One region of the Xanthomonas sp. CFBP 8152 genome, then DNA from elsewhere that is predicted to be linked to it. Evidence: predicted binding sites of a transcription regulator. Region 1 holds the regulator's gene; the other holds the start of a gene.
The links. Region 1 encodes HrcA, which represses chaperone genes, less so after heat shock. Its sites were predicted from a motif close to TTNGCACTCNNNNNNNNNGAGTGCNAA; they were not measured.
Positions count from the first base shown of each region.

Region 2: FHT09_RS10905 (co-chaperone GroES) is a predicted target of HrcA. The motif match lies at 2,448-2,474, and genes of this name have one in related genera.

Region 1 covers NZ_JACHNO010000003.1:675,128-679,103, forward strand. Annotated here, with positions in the region: gene recN (DNA repair protein RecN) at 1-935, opposite strand, end outside; gene hrcA (heat-inducible transcriptional repressor HrcA) at 1,052-2,104, shown strand; gene grpE (nucleotide exchange factor GrpE) at 2,204-2,722, shown strand; gene dnaK (molecular chaperone DnaK) at 2,865-3,976, shown strand, end outside.
Region 2 covers NZ_JACHNO010000002.1:767,408-771,383, forward strand. Annotated here, with positions in the region: gene groL (chaperonin GroEL) at 322-1,962, opposite strand; gene FHT09_RS10905 (co-chaperone GroES) at 2,110-2,397, opposite strand; RNA gene FHT09_RS10910 (sX9 sRNA) at 2,753-2,829, opposite strand; gene FHT09_RS10915 (endonuclease) at 2,973-3,976, shown strand, end outside.

The DNA.
Region 1 (3,976 bases):
CGGGCCAGATCGTGCAGGCGGCCGAGACGGCGCTCCATTGCCTCGAACTGGGCCGGGTCGGCCTCCAGGTCGTCGCGCACGCGGTCGAGCAGGGCCAGCGCCTCCTCTATCTGGATGACCGCGCTATCCAGCAGCGCATCCACCTCGCCCAGGCGCGGCTCGTGCTCGGCCACGCGCGCCAGGTCGTGGCGGCTGTCTTGCAGCAGGCCCAGCGCGGAGGCGCCGTCGTCGCCATTGAGCTGCAGGGCCACGCTGTCGCAGGCGCCGATCAATGCGGTGGCGTGCGCTTGGCGGCGATGATTGACGTCCAGCGCGGCGATCGCGGCCGGGTCCAGGTCCTCGCGTTCCAGTTCGCCGAGCTGGTGTTCGAGAAAGCCGATGCGGTCGGAGACATCGCCTTGCGCGGACAGCGCATCGCGCTCGTCCAGCAGGGCCTGCCAGCGCTGGCTGGCCTGGCGCACCTGTTCGCGCTGCGCGCCGTTGCGGGCGTAGGCGTCGAGCAGGGCGAGCTGGCTGTGGCGGGCCATCAGGGCCTGGTGTTCGTGCTGGCCGTGGATCTCCACCAGCCGCGAGGCCAGCTCCGCCAGTTGCGAAGAGGTGACCGGGCGGCCGTTGATCCAGGCGCGCGAGCCGCCATCGGCACGGATGATCCGGCGCAGTTGGCATTGCCCATCGTCGTCGAGCTCGTTGTCCGACAGCCAGGTCAGGCCCGAATGCCGGGGCGGCAGCTGGAATTCGGCCGACAGTTCGGCGCGGTCGGCGCCGTGGCGGACCACGCCGCTGTCGGCGCGCAGCCCGGACAGAAAGCCCAGCGCGTCCACCATCAGCGACTTGCCGGCGCCGGTTTCGCCGGAAACCACGGTCATGCCCGGCCCGAACTCCAGTTCGGTGGCGCGGACGACGGCGAAATCCTTGATGGAGAGGTGTCTGAGCATGGGGTCGAGTGTGAACGCTTTGGGGCAGCTTAGGGTGAGAGCGGCGGGCAGGGAATAAGACGCTTGCCAACCGCAGGGCCAGACATTATCTATGCCCAGTCTCACCGGATGATCCCATGCGCGCGTCACAGTCCCCAACGCTCGACCCCCGCGCACGCCAACTGCTGCGGACACTGATTGCCCGCTATATCCGCGACGGCGAGCCGGTGGGTTCCAAGACGTTGGCCCAGCACGCGGGGCTGGACGTCAGCCCGGCCACCATCCGCAACATCCTTGCCGATCTGGAGGATGTCGGGCTGCTCAGCTCTCCGCACACCTCGGCCGGGCGGGTGCCCACCGCGCATGGTTACCGGGTGTTCGTCGACAGCCTGGTGCAGATGCAGCCGCCCGGCGAGGAAGAAGTGCGGCGCCTGCGCACCGAGCTGGCCAGCGGTAACGGTACCCAGTCGCTGCTGGGCAGCGCCTCGCAGATGCTGTCGGCGATGAGCCATTTCGTCGGCGTGGTCAGCGCGCCGCGGCGCGAGCAGTTCGCCTTCCGGCATATCGATTTCGTGTCGCTGGACGCGCGTCGGGTGCTGGCGATCCTGGTGTTTGCCGACAACGAGGTGCAGAACCGGGTGATCGAACCGCGCCGGGCCTACGAGCCGGCCGAGCTGGAGCGGGTGGCCAATTACCTCAACGCGCAATTCGCCGGGCGGGCGTTGTCGGACATCCGCGCCTGCCTGCTGCGCGAGTTGCGCATGGCCAAGAACGAGATGGAGCAGCTGCTGGCGCACAGCGTCGATCTGGCCAGCGAGGCGCTGGTGCCGGCCGACGCCGACGACATGGTGATGGCCGGGCAGACCCGCCTGATGGGCGTGCAGGACCTGTCGGACCTTGACCGTCTGCGCGAGCTGTTCGAGGCCTTCGCCAGCAAGCGCGAGATCCTGCAACTGCTCGAACGCACCATCCAGGCGCCGGGCGTGCGCATCTTCATCGGCGAAGAGACCGGCATGGTGTCGCTGGACGATGTCTCGCTGGTCACCGCGCCGTATGCCGCCAATGGCCAGGTGCTGGGCGTGCTGGGCGTGATCGGGCCCAAGCGCATGGCCTACGACCGGGTGATTCCGCTGGTGCAGACCGCCGCCCAGGTGCTGGGCGCGGCCATGGAACCGCCCGGCACGCGATAAGCGGCAGCGATCGACACGATCGTTTTGCTTGAAACGCGCGCGCGCGCCCACATACGGGGTGACGTTGGGGCGGGCGTTCCGCTTGCCCGGGAACTGCACATGAACCAAGACCACCCCGAATTCGACTCCGAAGACCTGTCCCAGAACCCACCCGAGACCGATCCGCTCAAGGCCGAGATCGAGTCGCTGCGCAGCGAGATCGCGCTGGTCAAGGCCGATGCCCTGCGCGAGCGTGCCGATCTTGAAAACCAGCGCAAGCGCATCGCCCGCGATGTCGAAAACGCGCGCAAGTTCGCCAACGAGAAGCTGCTGGGCGAGCTGCTGCCGGTGTTCGACAGCCTGGACGCCGGCCTGACTGCGGCCGGCACCGAGCCCAGTCCGCTGCGTGATGGCCTGGACATGACCTACAAGCAATTGCTCAAGGTCGCGGCCGACAACGGCCTGACCCTGCTCGACCCGGTCGGCCAGCCGTTCAACCCGGACCAGCACCAGGCGATCAGCCAGGGCGAGGCCGAGGGCATCGCCCCGGGCCATGTGGTGCAGGTGTTCCAGAAGGGCTATCTGCTCAACGAGCGTCTGCTGCGCCCGGCCCTGGTGGTCGTGGCCAAGCACGACTGAACCGCAGCGCCCGGCTGAACTGCCCGGCGCATGCGCGAAACGCAGATTCGTGCAGGTGGCTTGAACACCTGCGCACCACCCCCACATCTCAGCCAGACCCGGCGTCGCCGGACACAGCTACAGAATCATCAGGAGCGTATCCATGGGCAAGATCATTGGTATTGACCTCGGCACCACGAACTCGTGCGTGTCGATCATGGACGGCGGCAAGGCCCGCGTCATCGAAAATTCCGAGGGCGATCGCACCACGCCTTCGATCGTCGCCTACACCAAGGATGGCGAAGTGCTGGTCGGTGCCTCGGCCAAGCGCCAGGCGGTGACCAACCCGAAGAACACCTTCTACGCGGTGAAGCGCCTGATCGGCCGCAAGTTCACCGACGCCGAAGTGCAGAAGGATATCTCGCACGTGCCGTACGGCATTCTGGCCCACGACAACGGCGATGCCTGGGTGCAGACCAGCGATGCCAAGCGCATGGCGCCGCAGGAAATCTCTGCCCGCGTGCTGGAAAAGATGAAGAAGACCGCCGAGGACTTCCTGGGCGAGAAGGTCACCGAGGCCGTGATCACGGTGCCGGCGTACTTCAACGACAGCCAGCGTCAGGCCACCAAGGACGCCGGCCGCATCGCCGGTCTGGACGTCAAGCGCATCATCAACGAGCCGACCGCCGCAGCCCTGGCGTATGGCCTGGACAAGAACGGCGGCGACCGCAAGATCGCCGTGTACGACCTGGGCGGCGGTACCTTCGACGTGTCGATCATCGAAATCGCTGAAGTCGATGGCGAGAAGCAGTTCGAAGTGCTGGCCACCAACGGCGACACCTTCCTGGGCGGCGAAGACTTCGATAACCGCGTCATCGAGTACCTGGTCGACGAATTCAACAAGGACCAGGGCATCGACCTGCGCAAGGATCCGTTGGCGCTGCAGCGCCTGAAGGACGCCGCAGAGCGCGCCAAGATCGAGCTGTCGACCAGCCAGCAGACAGAAGTGAACCTGCCGTACGTCACCGCTGATGCCTCCGGTCCGAAGCACCTCAACATCAAGCTGACCCGTGCCAAGCTCGAAGCGCTGGTGGAAGACCTGGTCAAGAAGTCGATCGAGCCGTGCCGCACCGCGTTGAACGATGCCGGCCTGCGCGCCAGCGACATCAACGAAGTGATCCTGGTCGGCGGTCAGACCCGCATGCCGAAGGTGCAGCAGGCGGTTGCCGATTTCTTCGGCAAGGAACCGCGCAAGGACGTCAACCCGGACGAAGC
Region 2 (3,976 bases), on a different contig from region 1:
CGCGACTGGGGCATTCCCGGTGAAGCCTCTTCGCGCCCTGGTGCGCTCCTACGAGGTCATGGAGTGTGCGTGGCCATGCACGCGCGGGTTCGACACGGTTGGGGCCGCGGCATCGGCGCTGCATAGGAGCGCACCTGGGCGCGACTGGGCGTTCCCGGTGAAGCCTCTTCGCACCCTGGTGCGCTCCTACGAGGTCATGGGACCTGCGTGGTCACGCACGACCAATCGACGAGCGGATGTTGCGCCATCCATCTTGCCGCCCACAAAAAAACCCCGCCTTTCGGCGGGGTCCTTTGTGCTGCAACAGCCGAGTGGCCTGGATTAGAAATCCATGCCGCCCATGCCGCCCATGCCACCGCCGGCCGGCATCGCCGGCTCGTCCTTCTTCGGTGCATCGGCCACCATGGCTTCGGTGGTGATCATCAGGCCGGCGATCGAGGCGGCGTTCTGCAGCGCCGAGCGGGTGACCTTGGTCGGATCCAGGATGCCGAACTCGACCATGTCGCCGAACTCGCCGTTGGCGGCGTTGTAACCGTAGTTGCCGGTGCCTTCCTTGACCTTATTCAGGATCACGGACGGCTCTTCGCCGGCGTTGGCCACGATCTCGCGCAGCGGGGCTTCCATCGCGCGCAGGGCGATCTGGATGCCGTGGGTCTGGTCTTCGTTGGCACCGGTCAGGTTACCGACGGCCACCAGCGCACGCACCAGGGCCACACCGCCGCCCGGGACCACGCCTTCTTCGACGGCTGCACGGGTAGCGTGCAGGGCGTCTTCGACGCGGGCCTTCTTTTCCTTCATTTCGATTTCGGTCGACGCGCCGACCTTGATCACTGCAACGCCACCGGCCAGCTTGGCCACGCGTTCCTGCAGCTTCTCGCGGTCGTAATCGGACGAGGTGTCTTCGATCTGGGTCTTGATCTGGCCAACGCGGGCTTCGATCGTGGCCGAATCGCCGGCGCCGTCGATGATGGTGGTGTTCTCCTTGGAGACCTGCACCTTCTTGGCGCGGCCCAGGTCCTTGATCGTGGCCTTCTCCAGCGCCAGACCCACTTCCTCGGAGATCACGGTGCCGCCGGTCAGCACGGCCATGTCTTCCAGCATCGCCTTGCGACGGTCGCCGAAGCCCGGTGCCTTGACGGCCACGACCTTGACGATGCCACGGATGGTGTTGACCACCAGGGTCGCCAGCGCTTCGCCTTCGACTTCCTCAGCGACGATCAGCAACGGCTTGCCGGCCTTGGCCACGCCTTCCAGCACGGGCAGCAGGTCGCGCACATTGGAGATCTTCTTGTCGTGCAGCAGGATGAACGGGTCGTCCAGGTCGGCCGACTGGCTCTGCTGGTTGTTGATGAAGTACGGGGAGAGGTAGCCGCGATCGAACTGCATGCCCTCGACCACGTCCAGCTCGTTTTCCAGGCCCGAGCCTTCTTCAACGGTGATCACGCCTTCCTTGCCGACCTTCTGCATCGCTTCGGCAATGATGTTGCCGATCGATTCGTCCGAGTTGGCCGAGATGGTGCCGACCTGGGCAATCGCCTTGTCGTCGGTGGTGGGCTTGGAGATGTTCTTCAGCTCGATGACGGCGGCCTTGACGGCCTGGTCGATACCGCGCTTGAGATCCATCGGGTTCATGCCGGCGGCCACGGCCTTGGCGCCTTCGCGGATCAGGGCCTGGGCCAGCACGGTGGCGGTGGTGGTGCCGTCGCCAGCGTTGTCGTTGGTCTTGGAAGCGACTTCCTTGACCATCTGCGCGCCCATGTTCTCGAACTTGTCAGCCAGTTCGATTTCCTTGGCGACGGAGACGCCGTCCTTGGTGATGGTCGGCGCGCCGAAGCTCTTCTCGAGCACGACGTTGCGGCCCTTCGGGCCCAGGGTTGCCTTCACGGCATTGGCAAGCACGTTGACGCCACGAACCATACGGGTACGTGCGTCTTCACCGAAACGAATGTCTTTAGCAGCCATTTGTATGTAACTCCGGAAATGGGGAATAGGGAATGGGGAATCGGTAGATCAACAGCGTGAATCGGGGCGGGGTGGGATGGCGAAGGGCGCTAGCCGCTCTGCCCATTCCCGATTCCCAACTCCCGATTCCCGGCGCATAGCGCCTGATCAGCCGATGACCGCCAGGATGTCGTCTTCGCGCAGCACCTTGTACTCGACGCCTTCGGACTTGTAGCTGCTGCCGGCGTACTGGCCGTAGATGACCTTGTCGCCGACCTTGACCACCGGCGCGCGCAGGCTGCCGTTGTCCAGGGGCTTGCCGGCGCCGATGGCGACGACTTCACCCTTGGTGGACTTTTCTTTGGCGGAGTCCGGGATCACGATGCCGCCGGCGGAAACTTCGTCGGCTTCGATCGGCTTGACTACAACGCGGTCGTGAAGCGGCTTGATGCTCATAGAGAAAGACCCTCTTAAGTGATTGATTGGTCTGGAAATTATCGGCGATGTTAGCACTCGCATGTGACGACTGCCAGCACAGCGCGCGGAAAAAACCCGACAGAGCGGGTGCGGGCCAGAGATTGTGCTGTGTGGGCAGCTTTCAAGGGCTGGGCGGCAAAAATTTTTCGCCGGGCAGTTCCGTGCGAGGGCCACAGCGTGGCCGACACACCCCACAGGCAGGTCGCCGGCTGGCGACGGACAGCGGATTTGGAACCGGGCTGTGCAATGGCCTGCCATACCTGGCACCGGTCACCAGACATTGGGACGCCAGCAGTGGGCACCGAGCAGCTGCTGGAGCAACCGCACTAGGAGCGGCCGACAAAACGTCGCAAGCAGTCGTCAGGTGGGTGTGAACGGCGCGCTCGGAACTGGAATGTACGAGTGGTACATACCGGTCCCGAGCACCGGCCGCGCCCGGCTGGCGGCTGCGCAGTCGTTTTGTCAGGCGCTCTAAAAATGGAACCGGGTTCCACCGGCTGTCATGCGCACGTCCTACAGTCGGCAACGCATTCCCCGATCACAAGGAGCTGTCGATGAGGTTGCCGTCCCGTGCCCGTGTTTTCTCCGTGAGCTGGTCCCCGAGCTGCACGCTTCCCCTGGCCTGTGCGCTCGCGCTGGCCATCCCCACTGCCCACGCGGCGGTGTTCATCAACGAACTGCATTACGACGACGCGGGCGCCTCCGGCGACAGCGGCGAAGGGGTGGAAGTGGTGGCCACCGCCGGCGAATCGCTGAGCGGTTACCGCATCTATCTGTACAACGGCAGCGCGCCGGGCGCGGCAACGGTCTACGCCAACACGGCGGTGCCGGCCGGCAGCCTGGTCAGCTGCGGCAGCCAGGTGCGCGTGGCCACGGTCAGCTACGCCAGCAACGGCGTACAGAACGGGCCCAACGACGGCGTGGCGCTGGTCGATTCCAACGGACAGCTGGTGCAGTTCCTCAGTTACGAAGGCGCCATCACCGCCAGCGGCGGCCCCGCTGCCGGCGTGACCAGCCAGAACCTGCCGGTCAGCGAGAGCAACAGCAGCGCGGTCGGCAGCTCGCTGCAACTGACCGGCACCGGCAGCAGTGCGGCCAATTTCAGCTGGGCCGGCTCGTCGGCGCAGACCTTCGGCGCGTGCAACCGCGGCCAGAGCTTCAACGGCAGCGGCGGCGGCGGCGAGACCGGCGCCGCACCGACGATCACCAGCACCACCCCGACCCAGGGCGCGACCGGCTTCCCCGCCGCAGGCGACCTGAGCGTGGGCTTCAGCGAGACAGTGACGCTGAGCAGCGGCGCCTTCGCGCTGAGTTGCGCAAGCTCCGGCACGGTGGCGCTGAGCCACCCGACCAGCGGCACCCGCTTCAGCCTGTCGACCAACACCGCCCTGGTCGGTGGCGAGCGTTGCACCCTGGCGATCACCGCCAGCGCCATCCGCGATGCCAGCGGGCTGAGCCCGGCCGCCAACCAGTCCATCGCCTTCACCGTGGCCACCGCCAGCGGCGGCGGCACCGGCTACTACGCACGGGTCAACACCGCCGATGCCAGCCAGCTGCG